One region of the Priestia sp. 179-F W1.4 NHS genome, then DNA from elsewhere that is predicted to be linked to it. Evidence: riboswitches for the same ligand, from Rfam matches in the RefSeq annotation. Region 1 holds a riboswitch; each other region holds the start of a gene.
The links. A riboswitch is a leader RNA that binds a small molecule or an ion and turns the genes downstream of it on or off. The one in region 1 is predicted to bind S-adenosylmethionine.
Positions count from the first base shown of each region.

Region 1 (6,790 bases):
AACGTATCAGGAATGGTTTTAATTCGCGTGATAAACGCATCTTTTGAGGCAGCTTCTTCAGGTGTAAACCCTTTGTTTTCTAACGTAATTAATTGGTTTAAATCTTTTTCATCCACTTGTCTTATAATCATTGAAACGATTCCTTTCATTATGTATTTCTCTTTTTTCTCTAAAAGCTTCTATTATATATAACTATCTCTTTCTACTATATATAAAAACGCACAAACAAAAAAGGATTGACCTCTGCATCATACAGAATTCAACCCTACTTCGCTGTTTAATGAACGTCTTGATTATTTAATAAATGCACCAAATGGCTTGCCCACCGGAAGCACAACTCGACCGTAGTGAGTATTTAATACAGCCGCTGCAGATCCATAGAATGAAAACAGAGCAATTAATAGCTCTGAGACTGCTGCTAGTAAATGCGTGTATTCATAGGCCACACCAAATGTACTTAGCGATAATCCAATAAATAAGAAATCAATTAATACAAAAATAATAAATAATACTTTATGAGTGCCCATTGCTCCAACCGTCATAAAAACGCTGAAAATTAAGTAGCCGACAAAAGCAAATGCTAGCTGCTTCGGATCCGCTTCTTTTGCGAGCGCTTCTCCAAATGCGCCAAGCTGAATAAGCCATGTCATCGCTACACCTAGCCAAAATAAACCGAAGGCACCAAAAGCAGTTGCGCCGAAGGTATTATTATGTTTGAAATCTTGCATAGACGCAATTAGCTGCCCTATTCCGCCTAAAAAAATTGCCCATGGCAATACCAATGAAACACCATCGGTTACCCCAAGCTTTTGAAACGATGCAACAAGTGTCACCATGGCAAGTCCGAATAGGCCTAGCGCTGATGGATCCGCTGTTACAATTTTAACGTGCTGCGTGCTGTTGTTACTCATGTTGTACCTCCCTGATTTTAAAAACACCTTTAAAAAGATACAAAAATCTACGGGAAGTGTCAATGGATATTTTTGGCCTTTAAAAAACCCATAAGACCAAGCAGTGTAGCGTTTACACTGCTTGGTCTTGACTTTCTTGTTATTAAGCGTTTTGTAATAAATTTTTTCTTGTTTGTTTTGCAGACTCAACCATCACTTTTAAAGCTTCCACCGTCTCGCTGATTCCTCTTGTTTTAAGACCGCAGTCGGGATTAATCCAAAACAATGCAGGATCAAGCACTTTTAGAGCGCGGTCAATGTTTCGTGTCAGCTCTTCAAGCTTCGGTACGCGCGGGCTGTGGATATCATATACGCCAAGTCCAATTCCCTGGTTATACGTATGTTTTTCAAACGCATAAATTAATTCACCGTGGCTTTTGGACGTTTCAATGGAAATCACGTCGGCATCAAGCGCTTTGATCGCATCAATAATCTCTTCGAATTCCGAATAGCACATATGCGTGTGAATTTGCGTCTCGTTTTGCACCGATACCGTGGCTAATTTGAACGCGTACACCGCGGCGTTCAAGTAGCTTTCCCAGTTTTCTCGTTTTAACGGCAGTCCTTCACGCAGCGCCGGTTCATCTACTTGAATCATTGAGATGCCCTGACTTTCAAGTGCTTCCACTTCTTTTCTAAGAGCAAGCGCAATTTGATTTGCCACGTCGTAGCGCGGGATATCATCACGCACAAACGACCAGTTTAAAATTGTAATTGGCCCCGTCAGCATTCCTTTAACAGGCTTATTGGTTAGAGACTGTGCGTAGACCGTTTCTTTGATCGTCATCGCCTGCTCGTACGAGACATCTCCGTAAATAAGCGGCGGCTTGACGCAGCGAGAACCGTATGATTGCACCCAGCCAAACTTCGTAAACTGAAAGCCTCCTAATTTTTCACCGAAGTATTCAACCATGTCCGTACGCTCAAACTCTCCGTGCACAAGGACATCTAAGCCGATGTCTTCTTGAATTTCAATCCATTTTTTGATTTCAGCGTTAATGTACGCTTCATACGCTTTGTCGCTTAATTCTCCTTTACGCCACTTTAGACGCTCTTTTCTCACTTCTTTTGTTTGCGGAAAGCTTCCAATTGTTGTCGTTGGAAGAAGCGGCAGTTGAAACGCTTCTTGTTGAACGCGTTGACGTACGTCAAACGGCGCTTGGCGCTCTGCTTTATAGCTGTGCAGCTGCTTCAGCTCTTTTTGCACGTCTTGATGATTTCGAACAGATGATCCATTTAATGCTTGAATCGCTTGTTTGCTTACACTTATTTCTTTTTCTATTGCTTCTTTTCCTTGCTGCACCGCTTTTGTTAACAGCGAGATTTCCTTCAGCTTTTCATCTGCAAAAGACAGCGCGTTTTTTAGAATTGGCTCAATGGTTTTTTCGCTTTTCACCGTGACAGGAACATGTAATAAACTTGATGAAGGCTGCAGAATCAAACGGTCTTTTGATACGGCTTCTTCAATTTCACTGATTGTTAAAAGCTGTTCGTCCAAGTTTTCACGCCAAATGTTTCGTCCGTCAATCACTCCTGCTGCCAGCACTTTATCAGTTGGAAAACCATATTTATTAAGCGCCGTGAGATTTTCGCCTCGGTCATGTACAAAATCTAAGCCAATACCATGAACAGGAAGAGCAACTACTTCTTTATAGTAATCTACGCTGTCAAAGTACGTCTGCAAAATGACTTTTACATTCGGTGCCGCTTTTTTCAAAGCTTCATAGACTTCTTTATACAGTGCCAGGTCTTCTTTCGATAGCGTTGTAGCTAAAATTGGCTCATCTATTTGTACCCACTCGACCCCTTCTGCCTCCAGCTCCGCTAAGATTGTTGCATAAAGAGGAACAAACTGTTCAACTACTTTTTTAAACTCACTTTTTTTATATCCTTTTGACAGCTTCACAAATGTTACTGGACCTAAAATAACGGGTTTGCCTTTGATATTCAGCTTTTGCTTTGCTTCTTTGTAAAATTGAAGCGGGCGATTTTCTACAAGTGCCGGCGTACATTCCTCAAGCTCGGGTACGATATAGTGATAATTTGTGTTAAACCATTTTGTCATCGTAGAGGCTACCGCACCTTTTGTTCCTCGCGCGATGTCAAAGTACGTTTCAAGGGATACCGGGCCTCCGTTATATTCAAAGCGCTTTGGCACCAAACCAAACATAGCGGCTGTATCTAACACGTGATCGTATAAGCTAAAATCGCCGACTGGAATTAATTCAATTCCTGCGTCACGCTGTTTTTTTAGATGTCCTAGACGAAGAGCTTCAATTTCCTGAAGAAAGATATCTTTCTCTAGCTTTCCTGCCCAAAACTGCTCAAGCGCTTTTTTCCATTCTCGTTTTTCACCAATTCTTGGATAACCTACATTTGAACTTTTTACACTGCTCATTTTTTCCACTCCCTGTATATTTCTTTTTTTCCGCTAAACTAAAAAATCTCTCTTTTCGAAATGAAAAGAGAGATGATACGCATACTTAACTAAAGTTGAGATAGTCTGTTTTTCTCAACACGTATTCCTCACTCCTCTCTATATCCCGTAGAGCTTAAGTGCATACAACAGGCAGGTCTCCTGACTTAGGTTCATCGCTTCCTATCCCTTCCCATTTCAGCATGAAACAGTGGTTAATAAGTTACTCCCCATTACAGTGGCGGGACCGCGCCGGCTTTTCACCGGTCTTCCCTTTTAAGCTGCGTACATTCGTTACACAGCACCTGATGCATTTCTATGAAATTGTTCATTCAAAATACCTTTACATAAAATAAAAAGCCTCTCTATCATGAATAGAGAGGCATAGTATCTATGAAATCCTCTCTTATTTTTCAAAGCTGTACGCTTTGCAGGATGTAGCACCTTTTTAACAAGATTGTTAAATGGTTGCCGGGCTTCACAGGGCCAGTCCCTCCGCCTCTCTCAATAAGAGTTTTAATTGTTTATAATATTTTGAATGTAGAGTCATCTTAACACCTTACATTTATGTTGTCAAAAGAAATTTCAAAAAAATTAGTTTTCAGGAGGCGTTGACGCTAATTTTTGCCTTAATAATTTGTAATCATCTTTTCGATGTGTTTCGATCAAGTCTTTTGCTCCTTGATGATACCCTGAAGAATAAATGTACTCTACCGCCGTTTCGATAAGCAATCTCTTTTCTTCCGCACATTCTCGGTCCATTAGGGGGAACAGTCTACCTAAAAGGTCATTTAAATCTTCCTTAATAAAACGATTGAGTCCTTCTTGCATCTTTTCGTTTGCCATGATAGCTCCTCCATTTGCTGTGTATGTTCTAAGTTTCTATAAACAGGCATTTCACTGTGAATGTTAAGATAAAGTTAAGTCATTAAACAGTATATCAAGTGAATGTTTTTCTTCAATTACATATGTAATACAAATATATGACAAATATAGAGAATATATCATCATTCATTATCTATTATAACGCTTGGCTTAGCCTTCTGCTACAAGGTTTCGTACGGTTTTCTAAAAGAGGCTGAGACACAACGAAGTGAATCCAATCTAAAGGCAAATGGGATACATGAGCTGAATCGCTTGTGACACCGCAGTTGATTTTCGTACAAGACTTCGCTTTCCGCGGGCGGTCGCTGAGCCTCCTCGTCGCATACGCTCCTGTGGGGTCTCACCTGTTCCGCTTTTCCCGCAGGAGTCTTCGTCTTGTCCTCCAATCACCTGCTAGAAAGACCTATACACATGAAATCTACGTTTACCCTAATAAAAAAATGAACCACTAATCAAGATGCTTGATTAGTGGTTCATTTTTCATTTCGCCTAAAACCCTTTTTTCCCAGCCTCTTTTTTTGAACCTAGCTTTCTACTTTCTTGTTTTTACAAACAACTTCTTCGAGGTCGTCCAAAATCCTTCCAAAGAAGAGGTCCTAAAATGTCGTACCGGCTAACAAAAAACTCCGTAAAATTATAATTATTTAAAATTAAAGGCGGTTCAAAATCAAGGGGAGCACCCGCGCCTCCTGATAATACAAAATCAGTACCTCTTCCAAGCGTAAACGACCCGTTTCTGTTTTTTCTAATAAACTGCTCGTCATACGCATGCACGTGGCTGACTAACACTTTTTTCACGCGATGTTCTTGAATTAAATCAAAAAATTCTTGACTCTGAGGAGTCGTTACAGGAAAACCTCCCAGGTCTGACCACCGGCCAATATTTGGCTGCGCATGCATGGCTACAACGGTATTACGAGGAGCATCCTCTAGCTGCTGCTCTAAATAATTCAGCTCTCTATCTGTAAATCCATATATTTTATTCTTGGGACTGATGATATTATTTAATGCGATGCACCGGAAGTTAAAGACAGGAATATCAATGACCCAGTGTACTTTTCCGATAGTGGCTCTGAAGTTTTCAAGATTGCTTTCATCAAGGTATAGTTCATCATGATTCCCTACGCATACAAACATAGGAATGTTTGGTGCGATTTTTTCAACAACCTTAACAAAGTGCTCCAAATACTCTTTTTTCCCTGTATAGACGGTGTCTCCCCCATGAATAATAAACAGCGGATTCAATTCCACCGCCTTTTTTAACACAAGCTCAAATTCACCGCTCATTGTGAAACAATTATCGTTTGGTCCGTCACCTCTGCTGTCGCCCATAAAAACAAAGTTGAATGGCTCTCTCGGATTTAATTGTTTAATTCTTTGCTTTAATAACTTTTCAGAACGTTCATGAAGCGTCAAATTCATCAACTAGTTAATCCCCCTATTACTAAATAAATTTAGTTAAAAGTAAACAAGCTTACTTATTTATATGAGAATTTGCTGATGAAGGTCACTACCTTCTTGTAAGCAGAACGCACATTTAGCTTTCGTTTTAGAAATTGCTAGTTATGAATATCTATTAAAGTCCACGCTATGATAAGCTAACCTATCTTTCCATTTTATTAGGCACTAATATGACAGGGTAAAAGCTGAAATCTCTGTATCTACTAATAAGAAAGAGGCTGGGAACGAACAAAGGCCGACATGAGCTGAACCGCTTGTTGCCCCGCAGTTGATTTCCGTGCAAGGCTTCGCTTTCCGCGGGCGGCCGATGAGCCTCCTCGTCGCTTGTGCGCCTGCGGGGTCTCATCTGTTCCGCTTTCCCCGCAGGAGTCTTCGCCTTGCTCTCCAATCAACTGCTAGAAGAAATGAAACAGCTGAAACCTGCGTTCACCATAAAAAACGAACCACTAATCAAAGTGTTTGATTAGTGGTTCGTTTTTCACTTCAGCTAAAATAGTTTTATCTCAGCACCTTACATTTAAAACATTTACGACAATTAAACATATTTATTACGCTCAACGGGACTTAACGAATTTCTTTCAGAACGAGCTGCCATGTCTGTTTCAATTTGCTCTAGGCTGCGCCCTTTTGTTTCGACAACTACAAAACGTATGAAGAATAATCCGAGAATACAAATGATCCCAAATGTGGAAAAGATCACGCCTAAGCTAAACTGATCGGCTAAAATAGGAAACACAAGCCCTACTGCCAGCGATCCTGTCCAGTTAAAGGCAGATGAAATACCAGCACCGATTCCGCGCACAGAAAGCGGGAAAATTTCTCCTACAATGATCCACGTAAGCGGCGCCCAAGAAAACGCATAGCAAAGGATAAAGCAGCACAGTGCAATTAACGTAACCCAGTTCACGACGGATTCATTAACGCCTACTGCTCCAAGAATAGCCGGTGTAAAAAAGGAAAGAGCCATTCCCGCTCCGCCAACCGTAAGAATGGTACGGCGGTTGAATTTATCAACAAACTGTAGAAAAATAAGTGTTGTCACAACGAAGATTACCCCAACAATAACCGTAAAACCAGC
Region 1 is NZ_JBIQFF010000001.1:1,249,504-1,256,293, reverse strand. Features, by position in the region: gene ACH0CI_RS06585 (GNAT family N-acetyltransferase) at 1-149, opposite strand, end outside; gene ACH0CI_RS06580 (acetate uptake transporter) at 294-911, opposite strand; gene metE (5-methyltetrahydropteroyltriglutamate--homocysteine S-methyltransferase) at 1,054-3,348, opposite strand; cobalamin riboswitch at 3,502-3,690, opposite strand; SAM riboswitch class I at 3,770-3,880, opposite strand; gene ACH0CI_RS06570 (hypothetical protein) at 3,961-4,212, opposite strand; gene ACH0CI_RS06565 (hypothetical protein) at 4,471-4,641, opposite strand; gene ACH0CI_RS06560 (metallophosphoesterase family protein) at 4,798-5,673, opposite strand; gene ACH0CI_RS06555 (hypothetical protein) at 5,916-6,104, opposite strand; gene ACH0CI_RS06550 (sugar porter family MFS transporter) at 6,248-6,790, opposite strand, start outside.

Region 2 (6,790 bases), 1.2 Mb from region 1:
GTCTATTAAGAAATCTGATTCTTCATTATAAAGGAAACGTTCCCTCAGAAAGTCATACTGAGGGAATTTTTTTAGTATCTCCACAAACTCTCTAATCATGTTCTATTCTCTCCACAATTGTAAAGAAATTTCCATATTAATTTACATCGTTTTAGTACTGCCTCCACAATTAAAGATTAAACTGAATAATAAAGACGTATTTATTAAAAAGGGAGCGACTCTATGAAAGCCAAGTTAATTCAGTATGTATACGATGCCGAATGCCGATTATTCAAAAGTGTAAATCAACATTTTGATCGAAAGCACTTAAATAGATTTTTACGTTTACTAACTCATGCCGGCGGAGCCACGTTTACCATTGTGATAGCGTGCTTGCTGCTATTTCTGCATCCTTCATCCGTCGCTTACGCCTGTGCGTTTTCTCTAGCCGTTAGCCATATTCCTGTTGCCATTGCTAAGAAGCTATATCCGAGACAACGGCCTTATATTCAACTAAAGCATACAAAAGTATTAGAAAATCCATTAAAAGATCATTCATTTCCATCGGGGCATACAACGGCTATTTTTTCGTTAGTTACCCCTCTGATGATTACTTACCCAGCCTTCGCTGCCGTTCTTTTGCCGCTTGCAGTAACGGTAGGCATTTCAAGAATTTATCTCGGTCTGCACTATCCGACGGATGTCATGGTAGGCCTGATACTCGGCATCTTTTCAGGTGCTGTTTCACTGAACATATTTTTAGTCTAATTGATAGGAGGAGTACTCATGAGAATTGCTTTATTTACAGATACATTTGCTCCGGAAGTTAACGGAGCTGCTAAAACACTTTATCAATTTACTCAGTATGTCAAATCAAAGCAAATTCCCATCCAGGTATTTGCTCCTGAATTTGCTCATAATCGGTCGTTTTCAACGTATGTTCACCGCTCGCCTAGCATGCCGTTTTTCCTTTATCCAAACAGCCGCTTTTCATTGCCAAACGTTCTAAAAATTAAAAAGCAGCTGCAGGAATTCAACCCTTCTCTTATTCATTTGGCCACTCCTTTTACGATGGGGCTTTGCGGCTCCTATTACGGGAAAAGATTAGGTATTCCTCTTGTCGGCTCTTATCATACCAATTTTGATGATTATTTATCTCACTATGAACTTGAAAAAATGCGTGTACCACTGCAAAAATATATGAAATGGTTTTATAAACCTGTACAAAAATTATTCGCTCCCTCCGAAGTGACCAAACAGCAGCTAGAAAAACAAGGGTTTCACAACGTAGCTATTTGGTCGCGAGGGGTAAATCATAAATTGTTCCATCCCCACTATGACCGCTTTGATATTCGTATTAAATATAATATAAAAAAACCCTACATCTTAACGTATGTAGGAAGGTTAGCTAAAGAAAAGAACGCTGATTTTTTACTAAAAATTGCCCGATCTTTACCTGATCATATCCGCCACCAAGTTCACTGGCTTATTGTGGGAGATGGTCCTTTAAAAGAACAAATGCAACAGCAAGCATCTGAGCATATGACATTTACAGGCTTTCTTGAAGGTAAGCAACTTGCTCATATCTATTCTTCATCTGATTTGTTTGTTTTCCCTTCAGAAACAGAAACGTTCGGAAATGTCGTACTGGAGTCTCTTGCTTCTGGAACTCCCGTGGTGGCAGCAAATGCAGGAGGAGTTAAGCAGATGGTTCAGCACGGGCGAAACGGCTACCTTTGCAAACCTCACTCCTTAGAAGAATTCAGTTCGGCTATTACAGGTTTACTTGATGATTTGCACCAGCGGTTTCACTTTAGCCATGCAGCGAGACACTATGCTCTTACTCAATCATGGGACGCCATTTTTCAGCATTTGCTTTCAGAATATGAAGATGTCGTAGAAAAATCTGCTGAAGGTATTCAATGGGCATAAAAAAAATCTCCGTTTTCACGGAGATTTTTTTTATTATTTAGCTAAAGCTTGAGTTTTTAATGCTTCAGCTTTGTCTGTGAACTCCCAAGGAAGCTCCACATCTGTACGACCAAAGTGACCGTAAGCTGCTGTTTGCTTATAAATCGGGCGACGTAAATCAAGCATTTTAATGATGCCTGCTGGACGTAGGTCAAAGTTTTTGCGTACTACATCTACTAGTACTTCTTCAGAAACTTTTCCTGTACCGAATGTATCAATTGAAATAGATACTGGCTGTGCAACACCAATTGCATATGCTAGTTGTACTTCACATTTATCAGCAAGATCAGCTGCTACAATGTTTTTCGCAACATAACGAGCTGCATAAGCTGCTGAACGGTCTACTTTTGTTGCGTCCTTACCAGAGAATGCACCGCCGCCGTGACGAGCATATCCGCCGTAAGTATCAACGATAATTTTACGACCAGTTAAACCAGCATCTCCTTGAGGGCCGCCGATTACGAAACGTCCTGTTGGGTTAATGAAATATTTTGTATTTTCATCAATTAACTCATTTGGAACAACTGGATTAATTACATATTCTTTTAAGTTACGTTGAATTTGCTCTAACGTTACTTCTGGGTGATGCTGAGTTGAAATAACAATTGTATCGATGCGAACAGGTTTGTTGTTTTCATCATATTCAACTGTTACTTGTGTTTTACCATCCGGGCGAAGGTAAGGAAGAATTTCTTCTTTACGTACTTCTGTTAGACGGCGAGCAAGTTTATGAGCTAATGAAATTGGAAGAGGCATTAATTCTTTTGTTTCGTTACATGCATAACCAAACATTAACCCTTGGTCTCCAGCTCCGATTGCTTCGATTTCTTCATCGGACATTTGACCTTCACGTGCTTCTAACGCTTGGTCTACACCAGCAGCGATATCAGCTGACTGCTCGTCGATAGATGTTAATACTGCACAAGTTTCAGCATCAAATCCGTATTTTGCACGAGTATAGCCAATTCCTTTAATTGTTTCACGAACTGTTTTAGGAATATCCACGTAAGTAGAAGTTGTAATTTCACCGCTTACTAAAACTAAACCAGTTGTTACGCTTGTTTCACAAGCAACACGAGCATTTGGATCCTTTGCTAGGATAGCATCAAGAATTGAGTCAGAAATTTGGTCACAAATTTTATCGGGATGTCCCTCTGTAACAGATTCTGACGTGAACAGACGACGTTGTGTTGACATCAGTTTTCCTCCTTATAAATACGATACATTGTGATACGGTACTCATTCCCTTATTTTCATTACACGTTAAAAAATATAAAAAAACCTTTCCTTGTATCGAGGAAAGGTATCAAATTCTACATAAGCCTTTCACTCTTATCGATCAAGGTTGTGCCCTTGCATCAGGTTAGCACCTTATCGTCTACACAAAAAAATGACGATGGTTGCTGGGTTTCACAGGGCCTGTCCCTCCACCAGCTCGGGATAAGAGAGTATCCGTTCAAGGACATATAATACATGAAAAAGCGCTTCACTGTCAACAACATTCAAATGGAAATCATCTCTTTATGTTTGAATCTGTTTTAATGTAACATACTCAAATTTAAAAATAGTATACCTTATTAAGAGTGAACACGAAGTTTGGTTAACAAGACAGACCAAAAAAAGGCTTTCACTTGAAATAGCTTCACTTTTTTCGCTTCTAGCACATATACATGTGTCTAAAATAGGTATAACGTACATTTTTTTATAATGCACAAACATTTTTAGTTAAATAGTATAGAATAATTAAATAAATGTGTTATACTAATTATAAATTTCAAACATTAATGAATAAATAATAGCTAAAAAAGGAAGGTAGTGCACATGAGTACTGTTGATATGTCTATCGAATTAAATGGTTTGCTTCAATTAAAAACAACAAAACACCAATTATCTGTTCCACAACTTGTTGAAAAAATTCTAGCTCGACGCGAAGGAACGCTGACTTCTACAGGTGCTGTGTCAGTCGAAACCGGAAAATATACAGGCCGCTCTCCTTTGGATAAATTTATTGTAAGCGATGCTGTATCTTCAAAAACGGTTGAATGGGGACCCGTCAATCAGCCAATTTCTGCTCAGCGATTCGATGCGCTATACAAAAAAGTCTTAACCCACTTAAAGAAGCAGGATGAACTTTTTGTTTTTAATGGATATGCTGGAGCTGATAAAAAGTATCAGTTACCAATTCAAGTAGTTAATGAATTTGCATGGCACAACCTATTCGCTCAGCAGTTATTCATTCGCCCTTCAGCTGAACAAAAAACAAATGATGATGTGAAGCCGTTTACAATTGTAGCAGCTCCAACGTTCAAAGCTGATCCTGAAACAGACGGGACGAATTCTGAAACCTTCATTATTCTTTCATTAGAGCGACGCATTGTGCTAATTGGAGGAACTGAATACGCTGGTGAAATGAAAAAATCTATTTTTTCAGTGATGAACTTCTTGCTTCCTCAAAACAATATTCTATCCATGCACTGTTCTGCTAACGTAGGAGAAGAAGGTGACGTTGCATTATTCTTTGGTTTATCTGGAACGGGTAAAACAACGCTTTCTGCTGATGCAAACCGTCGTTTAATCGGAGATGACGAGCACGGTTGGTCAAGCTCTGGTGTATTTAATATTGAAGGAGGCTGCTACGCGAAGTGCATTCAGCTTTCCGAAGAAAAAGAACCGCAAATTTTTAATGCAATTCGCTTCGGCGCAGTACTGGAAAATGTAGTGTTGAATCAAAATACGAAAGTAGCAGATTACAATGATAATAGTTTAACAGAGAATACTCGTGCCGCTTATTCAATTGACTCTATTGATAATACGGTATTGCCAAGCGTTGCTGGGCACCCTACAGCTATTGTCTTTTTAACTGCTGATGCCTTCGGCGTCTTACCTCCAATCAGCAAGCTTACAAAAGAACAAGCGATGTACCATTTTCTGAGCGGATACACTAGTAAGTTAGCTGGAACAGAGCGCGGCGTAACATCGCCACAGGCTACTTTCTCTACATGCTTTGGTGAGCCTTTCTTACCTCTTGCTCCAACAACTTATGCAGAAATGCTAGGAAAGAAAATCGATGAACATAACGTAAATGTCTACCTTGTAAACACTGGATGGACCGGCGGTGAATACGGCGTGGGTGAACGAATGAAGTTAAGTTACACTCGAGCTATGGTTCAAGCAGCTCTTGAAGGAGAACTAGCTAATACCGAAACAGTAACAGATGCTATTTTTGGTTTATCGATTCCAACTCATGTTCCGGGAGTTCCTGATGAAGTGCTTCAGCCTTCTAAAGCATGGAACGATGCAACAGCTTATAACCAAAAAGCAACTGAACTTGCCGCTAAATTCAAAGCGAACTTCAAGCGTTTTAATGATGTAGCATCGGACATTTCAACATTAGGCGGACCTAGAGTCTAATAAAAAACCGATCGTCTTATAGACGATCGGTTTTTTAGTTAGTCGAATGTAATTTTGTCAGTTCATATGTGACAATGGTTTTTTCCTGCTCCATTTCTACCTTACGCACAACAGCAGTTCCAATACATTCTCCATTTTTCGTTTTGTGAATGTTTAATGGAATATCCAACGGATACAAACGATATCCTTTTTTCTCAACTTGAAAAATGTTATCTGTTACACGCTTTTCGTTGCCTTTTGTCACAATCATTGTATTTAATTCTAGCGGCATCCCCATTTTCTCTCACTCCTCACTGTTATTCTACTTGTTTTTTCTATCGTAGCATATCTTTTATTGCGCTTTCATCCACTTCGTTAACTTCTTTACCGTTTCTCGGTTTTCTTTTGGTGGAAAAGCATGTGGAAAGTTTTCAAAATACCAGCTGGTAACTTTTTTATTGGACTTCTTTAGTTTAGATTCGAGCTGATAGGAATGATCAATTGAGACGTTTTTATCTTCTAAACCATGAATAAGCAAGACCGGCGGCTCGACGAGATGAGCACGATGCAAAGGTGTCCTCCATTCGTATCTTTCAGGATATTTAGAAGGAGTTCCTCCAATCACCCGCTTCATCATTCTTCTTAAATCTTCTCTTTCTTCATATGTCAGCACCATATCCGTGACGCCTCCCCATAGCACAAGAGAACGGCTGTCTTTTTTTTCAATGGCTGTGAGTAAAGCCATCACTCCCCCTCGTGAAAACCCAAAAATATGAATGCGGTCATGGTGGACGTTAGGGAGCTGTTTCAGTAAATCGTAAGCAGCAAAAGCATCGTAACGATCATCTCCTGCAAAATCTTCGTTTCCTTCGCCTCCTTGATTTCCCCTATAGAACGGAGCCATCACAATAAAACCTTGTGAAGCAAATTGAATGAGTCGAGCAGGGCGAACCGTTCCTACGTTCTTAATACCTCCTCTTAAGTATAAAAAGCCGTCATACATTCCTTTTTCTTTTGGCTCTGCAAGCATTCCTTTAATCTTAAGCCCTTGACATGCATATGTAATCACCCACAGCGTCACGCGAGGATTTGATGATGGGAAACGCTGTTTATGAAGAATTGTTCCATCTTTCATTTTTTTCCTCCATTCTTTATATAACTAGCCTACTTTCTTCCGCTAAGGTTTACTTTCAGTCGTTGACTACTACTTCTTTGATTTTCCACATAGTTATATAGGCACTCACCTTCTTCCACTTCTTTACATACATTATCATAAAATATTTTATTACTTTAAGGAGGCTTGCTTTATGAAACCAATTAAATGGCTTTTTTCTTTGCTTGCTATTATGATTTTACTCATTCCACTAATTAGCTGCAGCAAAACAACATCTGTACAAACGGTTCGTGTCGGCGAAGTAACTCGCTCTATCTTTTATGCTCCCCAGTACGT
Region 2 is NZ_JBIQFF010000001.1:35,230-42,019, reverse strand. Features, by position in the region: gene ACH0CI_RS00215 (gamma carbonic anhydrase) at 1-31, shown strand, start outside; gene ACH0CI_RS00210 (phosphatase PAP2 family protein) at 223-747, shown strand; gene ACH0CI_RS00205 (glycosyltransferase family 4 protein) at 766-1,911, shown strand; gene metK (methionine adenosyltransferase) at 1,945-3,147, opposite strand; SAM riboswitch class I at 3,280-3,397, opposite strand; gene pckA (phosphoenolpyruvate carboxykinase (ATP)) at 3,772-5,361, shown strand; gene ACH0CI_RS00190 (DUF2584 domain-containing protein) at 5,396-5,638, opposite strand; gene ACH0CI_RS00185 (alpha/beta hydrolase family protein) at 5,693-6,475, opposite strand; gene ACH0CI_RS00180 (ABC transporter substrate-binding protein) at 6,648-6,790, shown strand, end outside.
Region 2: another riboswitch for S-adenosylmethionine. It lies ahead of metK (methionine adenosyltransferase); the one in region 1 lies ahead of metE (5-methyltetrahydropteroyltriglutamate--homocysteine S-methyltransferase).

Region 3 (6,790 bases), on a different contig from region 1:
TAGCGGGATATGATATCCTTTATTCCATAGAGGCATATTGGCTACTAACGTGTTAAATGTATGAAGCGGGTGCTGCAGGCTGGCATAGCTTAAATCCGAAATTCCACCAAAATAACTTTGTTCAACTAGCTCCACTTGGAATTGCTCTTTGGCAGTTGCCTGTACGTTTGACAAAATCTTTTGTACAAAGAGATCATCATGTGAACAAACGGCCGGGTAAAAAGGCGGCGTAAAAAATAAGACTATCATCGGAGCTGCTTCTTTACATAAACCAGCTAAAGAGTTTACTAATTTAATGGTTTTATTTCTGTCATCATCTTCTTGTGCCAAAAGTGCCGCTTCCATTTCTTGCACATATTTTTCACCGTGCTGTTTGACTGCATGAGTATAAAGTTCTTCATACGTCCATACGTTCACGTCAAGGGATGAACCCTCCATTCCCACAGCGTACTGCCGAGCAGCTTTATTATAATGTTTTTTTACATTCAAAGCCGCTTTGTCAGCCGATTTCAACAGCAGATCTGTTACTTCTTTAAGAGAGCGGTTTAACATAAATAAATTAAATAATACAACGGCAGAGTGCGGAACTTGAACGGAATACTCTTCTTTTAAATCTCTTTGTATCAGCACAGTAGGAGGTGGACTCGTTTCATCTCTTACTTTTTCGCAAAAATCAACGTTTAGTTCTATTTCTTTTGTTAAATAAGAAGCTAGTAAATTAGCATTCAAACCAGCTAGCGGTTCCCCTACATGAGTTTCTTTTCCATAACACAAAAAGCTTGGCATGATCTTGCCAATCGATCCTGAGTACACATAGTTCGTTTGATCACCAGGATAGCGGCTGAACACTGGTTCTGCATTTAGCATGAGAGAAAAATCCAGCTGATGTTTGCACGCAAGTTCTAAAAGAACAGGCACTGCTTTTCTCATTCCGAGCGAATTTACTTCTTCATCCGGTACCGACAGAAGCAGGATGTTTCCGTCAAACTCTCCGTTGCATGCTCGTTCAATCATACTGATATGCAGAGCAATACCTGCTTTCATGTCCATCGTTCCTCGGCCAAAAAGCCAGTCTCCTTTTACCATATCTTTTTGTACGTGCGCCGGAACTTGTTCCATATCATTATAAAAAGTACTCGTTAACGTATCAGCGTGAAAAGCATCCTTTTTCCACTGTCCATAATCTTGTACATCCACTACATCGTAATGACTGACTAATACAACTGTTTTATTCGTATTTTTCCCTTCAACAAAAGCTGTGACAATCGATCGCCCGTCTCCTGTTGAATGAAGCTCAACTTGCTCGTTTTTTTGAAAGTAAGGCAGCTTCAATAAATACGACGCTATCGATTCAGCCATTTCCACTTCTGCCATCGTTCCTGTCACGCTAGGTATAGAAACCAATTCGCTTACAAGCTTCTTTAACTGTTCTCTTGTTTGATACAAAGATGTTTTGTTCGACATACCCTTCATCTCTTTCCTTTTTCTAAATTTTCCATCAAACAAAACGATTCGTCAATCCCTTTGACAGAGACCCTTTCATTCTATCCCTATGTATCATAGTATGCGCTTCCTTGACGCAAATGATAAAAAAAGAGTGCGCGGCTAGGGCTAGCACCGCACACTCTTTTTTTTACTTTTCGTCATCTTCTAAAAAGTCTAGGATACGATCAATAAGCTGTTCGCTTCCTGCATCGTTTCCATGTTCAAGAGACATTTCCATTTCAATGCTCCTTTCATAAAATATTCTTGTTTTATAACATACCACAATTCATTTCGAATGTAACCTTTAATTTGTGTAAAAATTTCGACAATTTATGATTAATTTTGAAACCTAGTGAGTAATGATTATACCCACCAGATTCTTCAATTGTCAAAAAACATGCTTTCTATTTAAAAACACTTTAAAAATAGAGGCGCGAGCAGACTTCTATAAAAGACAGCCTACTCGCTCAAGCTTGGAACAGCATGATGAATAAATTTCTAGTTCATTTGCTTTTTGTACATCTTTAATATCTATGCCTACAGCATATGTACGAACATGGTTTTCGACCACAATTTCATAAAATGTTTCTAATTCACGATAAGCTACTTGATAATGCTTTCCTAATAATTTTACGGCTTCCTTTAATGCTTTCTCTCCTGTATGTGCTGCAACTGCTGTATGACTCATAAAACCCTCTCCTTTTAGAAAAATAAAAAAAACTCATTTTGCTTTGATGCAAAATGAGTTTTTCACCCGTTTTATCACCCAAAGCACATGCTTTGCTGGTAGGAGCACCTTACATTCGTAGGTTGCTGTGGAGTCAAAGAGCCAGATCTCTCGTCCACTCGTGATAACTTTTTTAATTTAAAATTTATTTTATCAAACAATTCCATCCGCGTAAATAGAAAAATAAAAATATTTTAATTTTTTTGGTAATGGAATGAATTCAAAAAGTCAAAGCTTAGATTAGCAAAATAAGAAGCTGCTACAAGTAATGCCTCTTCATTTAATGAAAAAGAAGGATGGTGCCATTCATATTCTCCAGCCGTACCCATCCATACAAAAAATCCTGGTACACGCTGCTGATATACGGCAAAATCTTCTCCTCCAGGCGATTGTTCAGCTTCTACGACTTGATAACTAAGATTCTCTGCAGCGTTAATAACCAATTTTTCCAGCGTATCATCATTGTTTACTACAGGAAGATACGGATACCATTTAACGTCTACTGAAGCCCCGAAAGCTGCTCCAATCCCTTCAGCAGTTCGTTTCATAAGAGCCGGTATTTTTTCTCTCGCTTCTTCTTGAAAGGTACGCACCGTTCCTTCAAGCGTTACTTTGTCAGGAATGACGTTCCACGAGCTCCCTCCGTGGATTTGAGTTATGCTGACAACAACATTTTGAAATGGACTGAGATTACGGCTGACAATGGTTTGTAAACTAGTAACAATTTGACCAGCAGCAGCAATCGGATCTACTGTTTTTTCAGGGATGCCCGCGTGACCTCCTACTCCTTTGACGTCAATTTCAAAACGATCAACACTTGCCATTAAAGGTCCCGATTTGATACCAATGGTTCCTACAGGAAGATCCGGTTTGTTATGCATCCCAAATATCGCTTCTACTCCGTCGAGCACACCTTTTTCAACTAGCATTTTTGCCCCAGAAGCCGTTTCTTCGGCCGGTTGAAAGATAAATCGAACCGTACCGCAAAGCTCCTGCTGACGCTCTTTGAGAAGAATGGCTGCTCCGATTATAGAAGCCGTATGAAAATCATGTCCGCATGCGTGCATAACACCGTTCACTTCAGAAGCAAATGGCAGATTGGTTTTTTCTTCAATTGGCAGCGCATCAATATCAGCTCGAATAGCGATAGTAGGTCCCGGCTTTCCTCCCACAATTTCCGCTACTGCTCCCACGTCTAAATGGAATGCATCCGCTATAGAAATATCGTAGTGCTTTAACCACTTTTTAATACGTTTAGTTGTTTCATATTCTTTCATTGAAAGCTCTGGAAACCGGTGCAGCTCACGGCGTATGTCTATTAGCGTATTTAGTAGTAATTGATCTGTCATATTTATCACTCTTTCACATTTCTTAATTTAGACCACTTCTCTATCTTTTACGACAAAGAGTGTACCTCATTGAATTTTTTATAAAGAAATACGGTCGTATAGCCTTGTGCAAGGTGCTTTTCTTTAGCTTGAACATATCCTTTTCGTTCATACATCTCAACTAACCAAGGATGTTCTTTTGCTGTTCCTAAAGACACACCTGGCGATTTAAACGTATTCTTTATTACCTCTTCCTCTACTAGATGCAGCAGCTTAGATCCAACGCCTTTCCTGGCAAGCGACGGGTCCACTGCAAACCACCAAAAATGCGGAACAGCAAACGGACCTGGATGTTCTCCCCAAGGCATTCGTATAGATACAGTGGCAGCGATTCTTTTATCTTCTTCATATACATAGCAAAGGTTTTGAGAAATATTTTTCTTAACGAGGGCAAGATCAGCAGTAGCTGCTAAGAAAGGAATGCCTAGCTCTCGAATAGGCTTATATGCTTGTAGAGTTAAGTTCAATAAGTTATCCGCGTCGTCATTTGTTGCCAAACGGAATTCATTTTTCATCTCTTTGTCTCCTTATATAGTACTTAAATATTTTATTTAACTTATAAGTTTACTAAGAATTAAAAAAGACAGACTGCCGCCTTGCGTACTCACTATACAACTGCTTTAATAACGTGTCAATTCTATTTATCGTTTTCTATAAAAGATATAAATAAAACAAATACACGCAGAAAACTGCGCGTATTACGTACATATCAAGATAGACTTCAGGACTCACTTACCGTAGCTTTTAAATTAGCTGCCAACATCACAAGTTCTTCTATAGATGCTAACTCTTCTTGTGAAGCCGCAGCTACTTCTTCAGCGTAAGCAGCTGCTTGTTTAGCAACCTCCGAAAGGGTCATGACGGACTCCATTACTTTGAACGAATACCCATCAATCTCTCCTGTTGCTTTTGTCATTTTGTTCATTTGTTCTTGAGCGGCAAAGACATCTTCCATAATTGTGGAAAACTGTTGCGTTACATCTTCGACAGTGGCAATACCAAGCGTGACTTCTTCCGTATTCACTTCCATGTTTTGATAAGCCCGCTTTGCCTGTACTTCAATTTCTTTTAACAAATGACTGATTTGTATAGCGGACGTTTTAGATTCTTCCGCTAGCTTACGTACTTCCCCTGCCACTACAGCAAAACCTTTTCCATGTTCTCCAGCCCTTGCAGCTTCAATAGCAGCATTAAGTGCAAGAAGATTTGTTTGTTCAGCAATTCTTGTAATCGTATTAATAATGCGGCCAATCTCTGCGGAACGATCTTCGAGTCCCTTTACTTCACTGGTCGATATCTTAACGGTTTCATAGATTTTATTCATTTGATTCGTCACATCTTTCACCGCAACATTTCCGGTAGAAGCATGTTCAGAGGCTCTGTTCATCGATTGTTGTACCTTTGAAGAATGATCAGTCATTTTCTGAAGCAGCTTGGCCATATCCACCATAGCTTGCTCGGTTTCAACCACACTTAGCAACTGCTTATCAGAACCCGCAGCAATTTCTTGAATCGACATCGTAACTTCTGTCACAGCTGTTTTTGTTTCCTCCATGCTTACAAGCAATTGCTCTGAGGAATGACTGACCGTGCTCTTTGTTTTACTTATTTTCTGACGCAGCATTCTCATGTGAGTCATCATTTCATTAAATGAAGATATGAGTGTACTAATCTCATTTTTCCCTTTCAAAGGAACAACATCTACAGATAAATCGCCGTTTGAAATCCCTTTCATTGTTTTTGACAAATTTTCAACCGCAATTATGTAGCGACGTATGATAAAATAGAACACGGTAGTTGTAAAAGAAACAAACAGAAATGTAATCACTAGCGTAATCGAAGCTGCTTGCTCTTGTTTCACAATAAGATAATAATTGGTTACTTCAATTACAGTAGATGTTATGGCCATCATGGCTGCAATCATACATAGCATTTTCATGCGTAAACTTTGAAAAGCTTTTTTCATTTTTTCATCCCCTATACAATCTAAAGACATAGAATGTCTAATCTATATTAGTAGTATCGGCATATTTTTATATTTTTTTGTAAAAACTAAAGAAGAATTGAAACAATTATTATTGGCGCTTTTCCACTAAATATTGGAATACATATCTTCCTGCAAGGCGCTGCAACAGCAGTTGATAACTGTCTGATTATTCTTTCATTTGACCAAACTCTACCTTTGCTTATAAAATGAAGATTTGTAGAAAGGAGTACGAAAAATTTTATGTATACGTATCAAACAGGCAATCAAACAATTGACTACAAAATTGAAGTCGTTCCAAATAGAACCGATATCACGGTGCAAATTTGTGACAAAGAAGGGGTAAAAGTTATTATCCCAAGAGGTCTTAATGAAAACAATGTGCGTTCAATCATCGCACGCAAAGCAACATGGATTTTAAAACAACTAAACGGTTCACAACCAGCTGAGGAAAAGCCAGCTGCTCCAAAGAAAGAAGCAGTAAAAAAAGAAACAGCTAAAAAAGAGGCTCCTAAAGCAGCAGCTTCTGCAGCTAAAACTGGTTCTTTTGAAGAAGGAGACAAATTCCCTTACCTAGGGCGTCAATACCGCTTAAACATCGTTCGTGGAGATGTAGCAAAGGCTGAAATGACATTCCGTGCAAAATTCATTGCTACAGTACCTGAAAGCTGGAACGAGCAGCAAACAAATGAAGGTATTGGACAACTATTAACAGAATGGTACCAAGGCCGCGCAGGCGAAAAATTCCAAGAAGCTTTGAAATCTGTTAAAAAAGCAGCTGACAATGCTCCTGAATCTGTTAAGTGGGACGAGTTAGGTGAAGAATACGCTACGACTCAAGATAATACAATCGTATTAAACTGGCGTTTGCTAACAGCTCCTCTTGCAACAATTGAATATGTCATTGCTTCTCAATTTACAAATGCAGATGAGTTATTCGAAGATGCAGCTGAACGCAAACAGTGGTTAAGCGATAACACCCTAAACGCATTTTAAGTTTATACATAAAAAAAGCACGCGGCGAACGCGTGCTTTTTTTATTTTGATACAAGAGTCTTACTGCTCAAAAATTAGTTAACCTCATAGGTTCATTCAAGCGCATTTTATAAAGAAATATATAATATACATGTTTAAAGGTTTATTAATCTAATTTTAAAAGCAGTAAGTAAGACTAAACTGATTCTATAAAAAACTGCTTTTTATCCT
Region 3 is NZ_JBIQFF010000002.1:552,266-559,055, forward strand. Features, by position in the region: gene ACH0CI_RS13310 (M20/M25/M40 family metallo-hydrolase) at 1-1,464, opposite strand, end outside; gene ACH0CI_RS13315 (hypothetical protein) at 1,931-2,173, opposite strand; SAM riboswitch class I at 2,242-2,343, opposite strand; gene ACH0CI_RS13320 (amidohydrolase) at 2,407-3,561, opposite strand; gene ACH0CI_RS13325 (GNAT family N-acetyltransferase) at 3,609-4,115, opposite strand; gene ACH0CI_RS13330 (methyl-accepting chemotaxis protein) at 4,322-5,566, opposite strand; gene ACH0CI_RS13335 (M48 family metallopeptidase) at 5,828-6,580, shown strand; gene ACH0CI_RS13340 (DUF1259 domain-containing protein) at 6,784-6,790, opposite strand, start outside.
Region 3: another riboswitch for S-adenosylmethionine. It lies ahead of ACH0CI_RS13315 (hypothetical protein); the one in region 1 lies ahead of metE (5-methyltetrahydropteroyltriglutamate--homocysteine S-methyltransferase).